DNA from 4 places in the Geomicrobium sp. JSM 1781026 genome. Region 2 is predicted to be linked to each of the others. Evidence: riboswitches for the same ligand, from Rfam matches in the RefSeq annotation. Region 2 holds a riboswitch; each other region holds the start of a gene.

What was found. A riboswitch is a leader RNA that binds a small molecule or an ion and turns the genes downstream of it on or off. The one in region 2 is predicted to bind thiamine pyrophosphate.
Region 1: it holds a riboswitch for thiamine pyrophosphate, as region 2 does, so the genes downstream of both, thiD (bifunctional hydroxymethylpyrimidine kinase/phosphomethylpyrimidine kinase) here and ACE1TF_RS14785 (thiamine phosphate synthase) in region 2, are expected to answer to the same signal.
Region 3: it holds a riboswitch for thiamine pyrophosphate, as region 2 does, so the genes downstream of both, thiT (energy-coupled thiamine transporter ThiT) here and ACE1TF_RS14785 (thiamine phosphate synthase) in region 2, are expected to answer to the same signal.
Region 4: it holds a riboswitch for thiamine pyrophosphate, as region 2 does, so the genes downstream of both, tenA (thiaminase II) here and ACE1TF_RS14785 (thiamine phosphate synthase) in region 2, are expected to answer to the same signal.

The regions. Positions count from the first base shown of each region.
Region 1 is NZ_JBHFQF010000008.1:197,985-201,641, reverse strand. Features, by position in the region: gene ACE1TF_RS15475 (DNA polymerase IV) at 1-138, shown strand, start outside; gene cls (cardiolipin synthase) at 148-1,596, opposite strand; TPP riboswitch at 1,686-1,787, shown strand; gene thiD (bifunctional hydroxymethylpyrimidine kinase/phosphomethylpyrimidine kinase) at 1,862-2,689, shown strand; gene ACE1TF_RS15460 (DNA glycosylase AlkZ-like family protein) at 2,756-3,657, shown strand, end outside.
Region 2 is NZ_JBHFQF010000008.1:68,210-71,866, reverse strand. Features, by position in the region: gene thiS (sulfur carrier protein ThiS) at 1-188, opposite strand, end outside; gene thiO (glycine oxidase ThiO) at 157-1,275, opposite strand; gene ACE1TF_RS14785 (thiamine phosphate synthase) at 1,256-1,882, opposite strand; TPP riboswitch at 1,972-2,073, opposite strand; gene ACE1TF_RS14780 (hypothetical protein) at 2,157-2,384, shown strand; gene ACE1TF_RS14775 (GNAT family N-acetyltransferase) at 2,422-2,967, shown strand; gene ACE1TF_RS14770 (histidine phosphatase family protein) at 2,929-3,426, opposite strand; gene dhaK (dihydroxyacetone kinase subunit DhaK) at 3,560-3,657, shown strand, end outside.
Region 3 is NZ_JBHFQF010000009.1:144,376-148,032, reverse strand. Features, by position in the region: gene ACE1TF_RS16295 (proline racemase family protein) at 1-905, shown strand, start outside; gene thiT (energy-coupled thiamine transporter ThiT) at 962-1,540, opposite strand; TPP riboswitch at 1,597-1,696, opposite strand; gene ACE1TF_RS16285 (HAD family hydrolase) at 1,765-2,430, shown strand; gene ACE1TF_RS16280 (GNAT family N-acetyltransferase) at 2,406-2,894, shown strand; gene ade (adenine deaminase) at 2,927-3,657, shown strand, end outside.
Region 4 is NZ_JBHFQF010000003.1:357,124-360,780, forward strand. Features, by position in the region: gene ACE1TF_RS07115 (chromate transporter) at 79-648, shown strand; gene ACE1TF_RS07120 (chromate transporter) at 652-1,188, shown strand; TPP riboswitch at 1,328-1,429, shown strand; gene tenA (thiaminase II) at 1,532-2,203, shown strand; gene ACE1TF_RS07130 (DUF4349 domain-containing protein) at 2,435-3,343, opposite strand; gene ACE1TF_RS07135 (PQQ-dependent sugar dehydrogenase) at 3,459-3,657, opposite strand, start outside.

The DNA.
Region 1 (3,657 bases), 130 kb from region 2:
GACCGCGAGCGTTTGAATTTCACGATCGACGGGCTGAAAAACCGCTACGGGTCCGCGACTGTATTACGGGCAGTATCATTGACCGAAGGCGGGCAAGCATTAATTCGTTCACAAAAACTGGGCGGTCACTATAAATAAAGAAGCGTTTTAAAGAATTGGAGACAACAGACGACTGACAGATTCTTTAAAGCGAATATAAAGGCTACGATCATGATAACGTTGAGCGGTCATTTCTGAGCAGTGAAGGAGGTCGTTCTCAAAGATGGCGGCCAGCTTCTCACCTAATGCTGCGTGATACATGAAAGCATTCACTTCGAAATTCAATCGGAAGCTGCGCACATCGATGTTTGCGGTTCCGATGGAGCCGACACTTCGGTCAACGACAATCATCTTGGCATGAATAAACCCAGCATCGTAGATGAAAAAGCGGACGCCAGTTTTTAATAGTTCACCCATGTAAGAGTACGTTGCCCAATAGACGAAGATATGGTCCGGCTTATTTGGGATCATAATGCGAACGTCTTTACCAGCAAGAGCCGCAATTCGAAGCGCATCAAGCAGGCTTGAATCAGGGATTAAGTAAGGCGTCTGAATATAAACCGATTCTCGTGCAGAAGTGATGAGCTTAATGTAACCATTTTTAATTTCCTCAGCTTCTGTATCTGGACCACTAGAAACGATTTGTGCGGCAATGTCACCCCTTGATTTGACGGGAGGAAAATAAAGATCATCATAATGAATTTCATGAGCCTTTGATGCTTGGTTCCAGTCAAGAATGAACCGGGTCTGCAAGGCTTTAACTGAGGAGCCTCGGATCCGAAGATGACTGTCACGCCAATACCCGAATTTTTTCGTGCGGCCTAGGTATTCGTCACCAACGTTAAATCCCCCGACGTAACCGATACTCCCGTCAATGACGACGATTTTTCGGTGATTTCTATAATTTAGTCGGGAATTCATATAGGGAATACGCGAAGGAAAGAATACCCCAACTTCGCCACCTGCGTCGATCAGTTCACGAAAATGTTTTCGTGCTAATTTTCTTGAACCCATATCGTCGTACAGAATGCGCACACGCACGCCAGCTTGAGCCTTTTCGGTGAGCAAATGAATGATCCGCTTCCCGATTAAGTCATTTCGGAAGATGTAATACTGCATGTGCACATGATTTTTGGCGGTCGCAATGTCTGCTAGAAGCTCAGAGAACTTGTCAACGCCATCAGTAAACACGTCAATATCATTGTTTTGTGTAAGCAATGCTCCGTCACTGCGCAAGAGCATCGTAATTAAGTTGCTGTTGTTTTGTTCGGTTTCATTACGAAAGGCAAACGTGTTGTCCTCAAGTGTGCGAAGCTGTGCATCGATACTGTCTTTAAGGCCAATCTTCTCAATGCCATCCCAATTGAAAAGCCGTTTTCGGCTCAAGTTTTGGCCGAGTATAAGATATAAAACAAATCCGATAAAGGGAAGAAACATTAAGATTAATAACCAGGCCCATGTTGCATGGATGTCTTTGCGCTCCATAAATACAATGATTGCTGCAAGAATCATATTCAAAAAAACGAGTAAACTAAGAATAATCGGCAGTATATCCATTAACAACCTCCTTATGAGCCAATGTTCATCCATATCGTACCATGTAATGATTGCCACATCCTAAAAGATGTATGCTAAAATGGATGAAAATATACCACTAGGGGTGCGCGAGTAAGCGCTGAGAGATGTTTAAACGGAAACCCTTTGAACCTGATCCGAAAAACGGCGGAGGAAAGTGGCTGACGATTGTGTAGTATGTGTCAAGCCTCCTGTGCGTTCAGGGGCTTTTTCTTTTTTGCGCATCTATAGTATTGGAGGATAACGAATGATTTCAAAAGCATTAACGATTGCAGGAACAGACCCAACAGGTGGAGCGGGGATTCAAGCGGACTTGAAAACCTTTCAGGAGCTAGGTGTATTTGGCATGAGCGTCATTACGTCCGTTGTGAGCCAAAATACGACCGGTGTGTTTTCATTTGTCGATATGGATCTTGATTTCGTCGAAAGCCAAATTGATGTCGTGTTTGACGATATTCGCCCTGACGCTGTGAAAACAGGAATGCTATCAAACCCAGAGGTGATTGCGCTTGTCGCAAAGAAGCTCCAAGAATATGATGTAAATCATTTCGTGCTCGATCCCGTCATGGTTGCCTCAAGTGGCCATGAGCTTATTTCTCAAGACGCCAGAAAGGCGGTTAGAGAACAGCTATTGCCTCTTGCAACAGTTGTGACTCCGAACTTGCCAGAAGCTGAAGCGTTAACAGGACTTACAATTACAACCGTAGAAGACATGAAGCGAGCAGGGAAAATGCTCGTTGAAGAATACGGCTGTCGCGCTGCTCTCATTAAAGGAGGGCACTATAAAGGAGAAGCCGATGACTATTTGTATGATGGGCACGCATTCAAAAAATATACGGCGAAACGGTTTGATACGGTGCATACACACGGAAGTGGCTGTACGTATGCAGCTGCAATTGCAGCTGGCCTTGCTGAAGGGTTAGACATGGAAGAGAGTATCACTCGTGGGAAAACCTTTATTACGAGTGCCATTTCCAATCCGTTGGAGCTCGGACAAGGTCAAGGGCCGACCAATCATTGGGGGCATCGCTGGGAAGAAATGAGGAAGCGTGATGGCAGACATTGGAGTAAGTAGCACGCAGCAAGGCGTTTTTTAGTTCAGTCGCTTCTCCCGAAACCACTCGGAAGCGTTGATGACGTATTGGATCAACTCGAAGCGGTACAATTGGATCCTGTCAGTGTCGTTGAAAAGAACCATCACCTTGTGTTAATGAATCGAATAAAAGAATACAGTGTGACGAATTATACAGATGCTTTAGGTGAAAAGCGTGCGTTTGAATACTTCGCAAATGCAGCGTGCCTGTTACCGATGAAAGATTACCCGTTGTTAAAAGGAAAGCGGGTGCGTTTACAAGAACAATGGCGGGGAGAGCGGGGAAACTACCGCGAATCGATTGCAGATATTTTGGATCGACTCCAGCAGGAAGGACCTCTTCCCGCAACGGCATTTTTGGCGGAGCGAAAAGTCGTCGGCGGTTGGGACCATCCAACACGTGCGTCAACGAAAGAAACGACCCATGCGTTACGCATTTTATTTGAATGTGGTGACATTCAAGTGAGTGGCCGGGAAAAGTCAATTCGGCATTATGCCCGAACAGATCAGTGGATTCCCGAAGCGATTCAAAAAGAAGCAGACATGATTAGCATCGAAGAAGCAGACGCCTTGCTTATGGACAAATATTTGCGGGCGTACCGGTTGTTTGACGCGAGAGATCCGCGACTAGGTTGGCAAAAGTTAAATGCGCAGGCGCGTAAAGAAACGTTAGCCGAACGCAAAAGAAAGCGTGAGCTCTTTGAAGTGCAGATCGAGGGGGTAGACCGCCCGTATTATGTGCTGGAAGCAGACGCTGAGCAACTTGTCGCTTGTGAACACGCGGACGTTCATGAACACGTACGCTTCCTATCCCCATTGGACAACTTGTTGTGGCGAAGGGAACGGGTGGAGGAGTTGTTTGACTTTTTCTACCGATGGGAAATCTATGTTCCGAAAACGAAAAGAATGTACGGTCCCTATACGATGCCGGTTCTCGTCGGAGACACGCT
Region 2 (3,657 bases):
AAGCGAACCATCTCAATCTGGTCACCTGCAGTAATATGCGTATCGTTTTGCTCGTCGACAGATAGTGCCGCGCCGTTATGCTCGATCATGACGACCGTGTTTTGCAGTCCGAAATGTTCACGCAACTGCTCAATAGTGGTCACGTGGTTTGGCAGTTCACGCTTTTGTTGGTTGATGGTGACTTCCATGTGGGATCCCTCCATATTTCGGTTGAAATGTTGGCAACGCAACAGAATCTTGCATGATTTGTTGTACGATTTGCTTGCCGGTGATCGGTGCGAGTAGAATGCCGTTGCGCCCGTGTCCGCCAGCAAGCCAACAGTTTTGTTGAGCGGGGTGTGGACCGATGAAAGGAAGGCCTGTTGTCGATTGTGGCCTAAGTCCTGCCCACATGTTCGTAATTTTCGCATGCTTTAGAGAAGGGATGAGCGTTGTGATTTGACTGAGCAATTGTTGAACGCCGTGCACCGTGACGTCTCGGTTGCGCGAGGCTTCGGACGTCGCCCCGAGAATTAGCTCCCCATCTGGCTTTGGAACAACGTACATTCCTTTATAGAAGAGCGTCTGTTGCACGGCTGCTCGATCGGTCATTACCTTCACAATTTCCCCTTTTATCGGATGCACGTCCCAAAGAGCATCCAGTTCTGGCAAGGTGTCTACGCCTGTGGCGATGACGAGCTGGTCGGCGTGCAAGGTGCCTGATGTCGTCTCTACACCATTAATGAGTGGTTTGATTACAGTTGTGTCCAAGTACAGGTCGACGCCTTTCGAGACGATGGCTTGTGTGAGCGCCCGCGCGGTTTGAACGGGTTGGATATGCGCCTCGTTCGGGAAGTGCAATCCGCCGATCGCTTCAGGCGAAACAGCGGGTGCGATGCGTTGCAATGTTTCTTGGTCCACATACTCAACGTGTTCCCCTTCGCGCTTTTGCCACGATTGGATGTTCTTTAGGTGACTCATTTCGGTTTGATCAAAGGCAAGTTTGAGTGCGCCTGAGCGTGTCCAACCAATGTCTGTACCGGTAAGTTCAGCCAATTCATCTTTCAGGTGCGCGTATAGTTCGCGGCTCTGTTTGGCTAGCGGATAAAGTTCGGACGGCCCTTCTAACTCTGCTTGCACTCCGAGCATTCCGGCTGCGGCAGCTGTTGTGCCAGAACCCGGCTGAGCTCGGTCGATGATCGCCGTTTTCAGCCCGTGATTGGCTGCATAATAAGCGGTGGATAAGCCAATGATGCCTGCACCGACAATAAGCAGGTCATACGTTGGATGCTTCATGGGTCGCACGATCCTTCCCGTACTGTTCATAAGTTTGGGAAGCCACTCGAGGGTTTTCGGATGACCATACTCCGGACATGATGGCAACACCAGAGGCTCCAGCTTTTTGTACGTCTCGTAAGTTTTCAGGTGTAATCCCACCAATCGCATAGACAGGTACGCTCATGTGTTGTGTGATATCTTCTAGCTGTGCCAACCCTCGTGGGGTGATTCCCGATTTGCTGTTCGTTTCGAAGACGTGACCGAAGTAGAGGTAGTCTGCCCCTTCTTCAGCCTGCGTGAGTGCTTCGTCTTTAGAGTGGACAGACACACCAATCATCAAATCTGGATGTTTCGCTTTAAGCTCCTGAATGCGATAGCCGCTGTTTGCGGGCAAGTGCACCCCTTTTAGCCCCCAAGCTGCAGCAGCTTCGGCATGTGTGTTCAAGATCATTTGGTCTGTTCTAAGCCCTAAGCGAAGCATATGGTCAATCTGTTGTTTCAAACGTTGCAATGAGGCTTGTTTGTCCCTCACGTGAATCGTCGTAATATGAGGAACGCATTGTTTAAGAATGCGTATTTGCATATGAAATGGAAGTTGTGCGTCAGTTACTAAGTGCCAAGACATCGGTCTCACGCTCCTACTTTTGTATACACAAAAAAGCCGACCTCTTTGGAGAAAAGATCGACGAATGTCACATAGTAGGTACCCATGCATGGTCACACATTCTACTTTCCTCCGCTGGTATCAACCAGTTCAGGTTCAAGAGTTTGAGTTTCCTCATCTCAGCCCGTATGCGGGCACCCCTAGTAGCTTTTTTATAAATCAAGTATCTTTATGTTATCTTATCAATGAAGACAATTGTTCGTCAAACGTCACGTAGAGAGAGAGGAGAAAAGACATGTGGATCCAGTCTCAAAATAAGAAATCCATTCTTCATGTACAACAAATCACTACCAAAGGAAAATATGTAGAAGGCGTACTCGGTAAAGGTTCGTTTTCAGAATGGAGCAGTATGCTCGGGAAGTACGAAACAACGGAGCGAGCACAAGAAGTGGTGAGTCATATATTTGAGCGCCTGAGCAGTGAAACGCCAAATCGGCTCACTTATCAGATGCCAAAGAAATAATGTACCTACACTTAGTGACAGAAAAGGAGCGGGTCGCATGTTAAAGTCTGAACGAGTGAGACTGCGGAAGATGACAATCGACGACGCCAAACAGTATCACCGCTGGCGCAACGATCTGGATGTAATGAAAACGACGAATCCTTATTTAGATGTGTATACGCTTGAGGAAACCGAAAAGTTTGTTGAAAAAGTCATGCTAGGTTCGCCCCACTCAAAGAGTTATATCATTGTTGATCGCGAGAGTAATGAGGCGATCGGTGTCACATCACTGATCGGAATTGATATGAAAAACCGTAACGCAGAATGCATCATTGATATTGGTGACAAAGACTACTGGGGCAAAGGGTATGGACGTGAAGCATTCGGTCTCCTCCTAGCGTATAGCTTTTTGGAAATGAACCTGCATCGTTTGAATTTGCAAGTGTTTGAATTTAATACTGCCGCATTACAACTATATGAAAAGCTCGGCTTCACACGAGAAGGCATAAAGCGCGAAGCCGTCTATCGAAATGGAGAGTATTTTGATATTGTGCAGATGAGTCTATTAAAACGGGATTACTCGCTCGACACGACCCGCATCTAACACAAACACATCTGGGTTTTTCATTTGCTTCCACTCTTCAAAACCGAACCCTAATAGAAGGGCCAACAGATTGCCGTGGCTCACAACAACCGTGTGCTTTGGAAGGCTGTCCAGCACAGCCCGTCCTCTCGTGAGCGCGTCTCTAGCCGATTCACCACCAACGCACGCGTAGTCGGGATCTAGAAAACTCTGCTCCAACGGGGTGAGCCAGTTGTCCATCGGTTCTTTGCTCAGTACCCGCTCTTTGAGTCGCTCATCGATTTGAACCGGAACGCCGCTCGCAGCACTAAACGGTGCAATCGTCGCCGTCGCCCGCGCGTAAGGGCTACTTACAATGCGAGACACTTCTTTTTTATGAAAGAATGCAGCAAGATTCTTCGCCTGTTGTTCACCTTCTTTGGTGAGCGGTGCATCGGGCTCTTGCCCGGTTGCACGACAATGTCGAACGAGATAAATCATGAAATGGCCTCCTTGAGTGTTTGTCCTTACTACGAATTGATCCGAAGCGAAGTTTCGAAATGTTTTGCATATCGTTTACGGGTCTAGCATCTAATGAGATAATTTACGAAAACGAAAGGTGGTCTCGCCATTCATGAAAAAACTAATGAATGATTCCGAGCAAATTGTAGAGGAGTTTTTGCAAGGGTTTATCGCCGTTCACGGTGATTCGTTAACGAGAATTGATGGCAC
Region 3 (3,657 bases), on a different contig from region 2:
CTGAACAACGAGACTACATGGCGGCTAACTTTGAGTGGTTAAGAAATGCAATTATTCAGGAACCTAGAGGCCATCGAGACATGTTTGGGGCAGTCTTGTTACCACCCACTAGGGAAGATGTTGACTTCGGTGTCATTTATATGGACAACACTGGCTTTTTAAATATGTGTGGTCACGCAACGATAGGTGTTTCAACGGCGATTGTTGAACTTGGAATGGTTGAAGTAACAGGAGAAGAAACATCTCTCGTATTGGAAACACCGGCTGGACTTGTGTATCCAAAAGTAAAAATGAAAAATAACCGTGCAGAAAGTGTTCGTTTTGAAAACGTCCCTGGCTTTCTAGAACATCAAGATCTTGAAGTAGAGGTCGAAGGCTTAGGTACGATCAAAACAGATATTAGTTATGGTGGCAACTACTTTGCCTGGGTGGACATCGCACAGCTAGATACGAAAATTCATGTATCCAACGGTATGCAGTTGAAAGAATACGCTAGAAGAATTAAAGAAGCGGTAAATCAAAAAGTAAGTGTACAACACCCAACAAAAGAATATATCAATTACATTGATATTGTTACCTTCTTTGGCGAACCGACACTTGAGGAAGCTACGTATAAAAATGTTCATGTTTTTAGTGATCGACAAGCGGATCGTTCACCAGGTGGGACAGGTACGACAGCAATGGTTGCTCGCATGGTAGGACGAGGCGAGATGAAAATTGGCGAGGAAATTGTAAGTGAAGGGTTTGTCGGAGGTACGTTTACTGGACGAGCGCTTGAGAGCGTCAAGTTAGGTGAAATGGATGCGGTTCGAACGGAAGTAGAAGGAACAGCGTTTATCAATGGTTTCCAGAATATATTAATGGATCCGAATGATCCGTTCCGTGGCGGTTTTATCGTGAACTAATTGTGCATATGAAAAAAGGGGGGATGAGCATGCGCTCATCCCCCCTTTTTTCTTTTTTAAGAAACGACCGAAGACTTTAATCGAGCGGGTCGGTTTTTAAGTTTGAAAAATGCCGGTTGAGTTTTTGCAATAAGAAGAATCACACCAAATGTAATGAGTGTTTCTGGCACAAGGTATGAAGTATTATAAATAGCTGAGTAGAGCCAGACGTTCCATCCCTCTGGCGCATATTCGCCAAACCAAACCCCACCGGAGATGATGTGGGCGACGAGACGGAAAAATGATGCAAAGAAAAGGCCGAACAGTGCCCATCGGATGTTTAGTTCTCCTTTTTTGTTCCTGAAAGCAAATGCACCCGCCAGTCCTAATACGGTAAAGGCAACTGGATAGTCTAATAGAAATTGGATGGGGTGAATCATCGAGCTTCCTAAGATTAACTTAATGACACCAACGAGTAGCCCTGTCATCAGACCAACTTTTAAGCCGCGCCGAAATGCCATGACAAAGATCGGCAACATAACAAGGGAGATCGAGCCTCCCATGACCCACGGACCCGCAAACTCAATGCGGTCTAAGATGAGCGCGAGTGCGACCATGAGCGCTGTTTCCACCATGATTAACGTTCTTGTTTGCATAAAAAAATCCCCTTTTTGTTTCCACAGGGGGATGCAGGTCCGCACATTAAACGTCGTAATGTGCTCTCCCACTTCCCTACGCTGGTGTTACCCAGATCAGGTTCTAAGAGTCGGGAACGAGTCCCTCTCAGTCTTGCGACACCCCTAGTGGTTGATAATATTCAGACGAATATAGTATATCTTATAGTACAATGAAAGCCAAGCTGTTTTTGGGGAGGTCACGTATGCATAAAGCAATTTTGTTTGACTTAGATGGCACATTACATAATCGACCGAAATCATTGGTAACTTTTTTTCGAGATCAATGCGAGCGTTTCTCAATGAATGTCGATCTGAATAGGTTTGTCGAATTGGACAATGAGGGGATGCGCTGGAAGGATGAGGTATATGAGCAGTTAGTCAAAGAATATCAGTTGCCATTAGACCCTCAACAACTACTAGCCGATTATGTTACTCTGTTTCCGAGGTTCGCACAGCTGTATCCTGACGTTGAGCACACACTGGAACAATTAAAGGCAAAGGATTATAAACTCGGAATCATCTCAAACGGAAAGAAAGGCTTTCAACGAGCGGTATTCAATTCTTTAAGTATTAATGAATATTTTGAATCAGTGATCATTTCAGATGAGGTTGGCTTAAGAAAGCCGGATGCCCGAATTTTCGCATTAGGTATAGAGCAGTTGAACGTACAGCCTGAACAAGCCTTGTATGTTGGGGACCAGTACGACACTGATATTATCGGAAGTCGTAACAAGGGCTTGAAAGCGGCTTGGAAAACGAACGAACAAGTGGATAGTGACGCACATTTCCAGTTTTCATCTTGGCGTCAATTCATACCTAAATTACAACAGTTGGAGGGTGAAACATGGTCATCCGCAAAGCAAAAGTAGAAGATGCCCAAGGCATTGCTCACGTGCACGTGCAAAGTTGGAAAACAACCTACTGGGGTATTGTTCCACAAACTTATCTTGATGAGTTGGATGAAACAACGAGAACAGAACGTTGGGTAAAGATCATTACAGAGGTGAACAATACGAAGGTAGCCACGAATGAAGAGGGGAAGATCGTAGGCTTTGTCCATTATGGACGTTCTGAGCGTTATGCGGCGGATGGACAAGTGTACGCCTTATACTTATTAGAATCTTATCAACGAAGAGGCATCGGCGCCCAACTACTAGAGGCGGCTAAAACGGAGTTTCAACGACAAGGTTGGCATACGTATGCGGTTGAGGCGCTCGTCGATAACCCGTCGATGGCATTTTATCGCAACAATCACCCCGTGCATTATTTGCTCAGTTCGTTTACAATTCATGGAAAGGTTCTTCGCGAGTGGGTCATGACATTTAACGTTTGACCCCTCCCGAACCAACGTAAGGAGGAAGCGAAGTGTACGAACGAAAGCCTCAGTTCGAAAGCCTTGTGCCATTGAATGAAACGGCACGAGGAGAAAGAAAAGCAACACTTGTCATTAAAAACGCCAAACTCATCAACGTAGTATCTGGTGAAATCTTAGAAAATACAGATGTGGCGGTATGTGAGTCTAGGGTTGCATATGTTGGGGAGAACGCTGATCACACAGTTGGTGACGATACAGAAGTGATTGATGCAAAAGGAAAATACTTATCCCCAGGCTTTATTGATGGGCATTGCCACATTGAAAGCAGTCAAATTACCCCGGCGCAATTTGCGAGGGCAGTATTGCCAAAAGGCACAACGAGTGGCTTTTTTGATGCCCATGAAATTACGAATGTTCTTGGTTTGGACGGTCTTAAACTGATGCTCGAAGAGGCGCGGAAAACGCCGATGGCGGCCTATATGCAAGTGGCTTCGTGCGTGCCGTCAACGAGTGCAGAGTTTGAAACCAATGGCGCGTCGATTGGCGCGAAAGAAGTGAAAGAGGCATTTACTTGGGGAGACGATATGGTTGCGCTCGGTGAGGTGATGAATTTTCCTGGTGTCGTTTACGGTGACGAAAAGATGATGGGTGAGCTCGAAGAGACGCTTAAAGCAGGGCGAGTAGCTGATGGTCATTATACGTGGGAACCAGATTCCGTTCGCTTGTCAGCATACGCGAGCACCGGCATTAGTGGTGATCATGAAGTGACAACCGCTGAAGA
Region 4 (3,657 bases), on a different contig from region 2:
CTTCTGCTAGGCCATACTCAACAACGAAGGCAAGGGGACATCCCCTTGCTGTTCATCGTTAGAAAGGAAGCAATCCTCATGAATTTACAAATCCAATGGAAGATCTTCATCGCAATGGCACGGGCAAATGTCCTCGGATATGGTGGGGGACCCGCGACGATCCCACTCGTACATAAAGAAATCGTCGAAAAATATCGCTGGATGAACGATGAAGAATTTACAGAGGTGGTCGCGCTCGGAAACACACTACCAGGCCCAATCATTACTAAACTTTGTGGGTATGTCGGCTATAGAGTAGGCGGGATTGTCGGTATGATAAACGCCGTGTTAGCCACAGTCATGCCGACTGCCATCATTATGCTCATCCTTGTTGGTACACTGACAACATTTAGGGAAACACCGATCGTTCAAGGCATGACGAATGCAATTATGCCAATTGTAGGCGTGCTCTTGCTATCCCTAACATACAACTTTTTAAAACAATCCACACAGAAAGCCGGATTCTTCCTGACCATAGTTTTGACGGTCATCAGTCTATTATTATTTGAATGGCTAAATTTGCATCCCGCAATTCTTATCGTTTCATTGATTGCGATTGCCTTCGCACAGAAACCGAAACCACAACCTGCTAGAAAAGAGGAGGCGTAATCAATGCTCACGGACTTATGGAACTTATTTCTTGCCTTTTTCATACCGGGCATCGTTGGTTACGGTGGCGGTCCAGCATCCATTCCACTCATTGAACATGAAGTTGTACATCGTTACGGTTGGATGAGTACTCAAGAGTTTGGCGAAGTTCTCGCGCTCGGAAACGCCATTCCAGGACCGATTGCCACAAAAATGGCCGCTTTTGTCGGTTGGGAAGTCGCTGGTGTTCCCGGCGTTCTCGTTACCCTGCTCGCAACGGTCGGTCCGTCGCTTGCGCTCATGATGCTTTTAATGAGTATCCTACTGAAATTTAAAGACCACCCCCGAGTGAAAAACATGACGAACTATATCCGTGCACCGATTGCGGTTCTCCTCGGCGTACTTACGTATCAGTTTTTCTTCATGTCTTGGGAAGGGAATGGGATGTGGCAAACGGTGCTCTTGGTCGGCGCTGCACTATTACTCCTAGAGAAATTTAAGGTTCACCCTGCGATCGTCATCGTAAGTTCGCTTCTGTATGGTGCGATTTTCTTATCATAAATAAAAATGGGTAATATGAACTATAATAAAGGTTGGTTTAATTGGTATTTTATGGTAAATAATCCCTCCTCAATTCGTTTTGATTTTCAGACTATTGTATGGTTTAATAGAAAGTGAGTAAGCCATTCTTGAATATATTTTTATTCACTAGGGGAGCCGGCACCGGCTGAGAGAAGCAATGTTTCGACCCTTTGAACCTGATCTGGATTATACCAGCGTAGGGAAGTGGAGCTTGTTTTAACCATGCTCTGTTTTCTATGCAGAGCTTTTTTTATTGCTCTCATAGAGAACCGAACGCCGGTGCCCTCACTGTGAATCAAAACACTTATGGAGGGATTTTGTAATGTCATTTACTGAAGAATTACGTAAAGAATGTGCCCCTGTTTTTGAAGCGATCTTTGAGCATCCGTTCGTGCAAGGCATTGGAAACGGCAACCTTCAACCCGGTCAACTGACCCATTATGTAAAACAAGACTTTGAATATTTGAATACGTTTATGCAAATTTACGGACTGGCGATCAGCCGCTCAGAACGAAGAGAAGATATGCAATTATTAAATGAACAAATTTCTTTCGTACTCAATGATGAAGTCCATCCGCACAACAATTTCTGTCAAGTTGCTGGTGTAAACTACGAAGACTTGCAGTATGAGCCTCTCGCACCAACCGCTCATCACTATACTCGGCACATGTTGGATGTGGCTCACCGAGGGTCGTTTGGCGAAATGATTGCCGTCCTCCTTCCTTGTCCTTGGACGTATTACGAAATTGCGGTTCACTTGGACAAGACGAAACAGCCGGGTAAAAACCATCCTTTTTATGATTGGATCTCTTTTTATAAAGAAATGGGTGACAGCGTTACGATGGCCTTTCGTAATCGTCTTGATGAATACGCCAAGACCGCTACCGATGAAGAAAAAACAAGGATGCGTGATGCCTTTCTAAAGAGCTGTCAATTGGAATGGCAGTTCTGGCAAATGGCGTTTACCGAAGAAAAGTGGCCCGTACAAATATAATTGAGGAAAGCCAGAATGGGTAATGTACCCATTCTGGCTTTTTGCGAGCACTCAAATCCGACCGACTCATTCTACTCCGATTACGCAAGGGGGGAAGGGACGCTTCTACGCGAGATTCTTGCGTTTTTGCGGCCGTTTCGGTGATGTGCACGTTTTCGACGCCGGTGTGCACATTTTCGACACCGATGTGCACGCTTTCGACAATGCGCCCCGCCGCAAATGAACCGCCCTTTACTTTGCCCCGTTCGTCTTATTATTTTTTCTCCAGTAAATAAAAATAGCAAGCCCTAATAGAAGTAAGGGGATGAGCACTGGAGACAGACCAATGACGAATACCACCACGCCTGAGACGATTGCCATGAGCACGTTAATCGTGTCGGTAAACATATTCGACGCTTGCCCCCAGGTGTTTAAAGAGGTTTGATCGGTCAACATTGACCCTGCGGTCTCGCGCACGTTAATATTCACCAATGCGTACGTCACTTGATGGTCTAAATAATTCATGCGACCTTGAATTGTTTCAATTTGCTCTTGCGTGTCCGCCAGATCATCCGAGATAGAAAGCAAGTCTTCTGTCGTATCTGCATCTTCCATAAACACGAGCAGCCGTTCTTCAACAGCTTCGTGCGACCGAAGTCTTGACTCTAGATCGACGTACTCTTCTGTCACGTCTTCACCTGTCGTCATTCGGTCGACGACTTGTAAACTAAGGGACTCTATCTGATCCAAAAAGGGTGTAAAGTTCTCTTCAGGCACGCGCACAGCAAACGTCCCGCTCATTTCACCGTCTCCTGCATCTTGGACAGACGACTCCACAACAAAGCCATTCATTTCTTCAATGGATTGCTGAATCTGGTCTTGAGCTTCTTGAAACCTTTCAACATCAATTGTGAGGTGACCATTATATACGATCATTCGCTCTGCCGTATCAATCGCTTCCACTTCCGCTTCATTTGCAGCCGAGTCGTCTAACGTTTCCCCCTCGTCCAACTCCACCTCCGACTCAGCATGATCTTGAGCAACATCTGCCCCGCTATCATTTCCTTCTTGAGAAAGATCTGCCGCTTCGTCATTTTGGTTATCACTACACGCAACAACAAAGGCGAAAAATAGAAAAACGAGCATGATTTTATAATTCATCTTTTGACCCCCTTCTCTTTCCTTCTTTGTCGTTGCCCACCATTATTTGTTTCAATTATTTGAAAATATGTAAAAAAACCTAATAGGGGAAAGCTCCCCTACCAGGTCTTTACGTTTACGCTTCAGGTCCTTCAAAACTAAGCAATCGGTCATCTTCATCGATTGGGTCGCCTCGTCCATCCGTATTGTTCGTAATCACATAAAACATGTTCTCGTTTTCGTCATATACGACATCACGCCAGCGTCCTTCTCCTTCAAGGATTGTATCTGTTGTGTTGTCGTCCACATCAAAGCGAATCAACTGTTCACCGGCA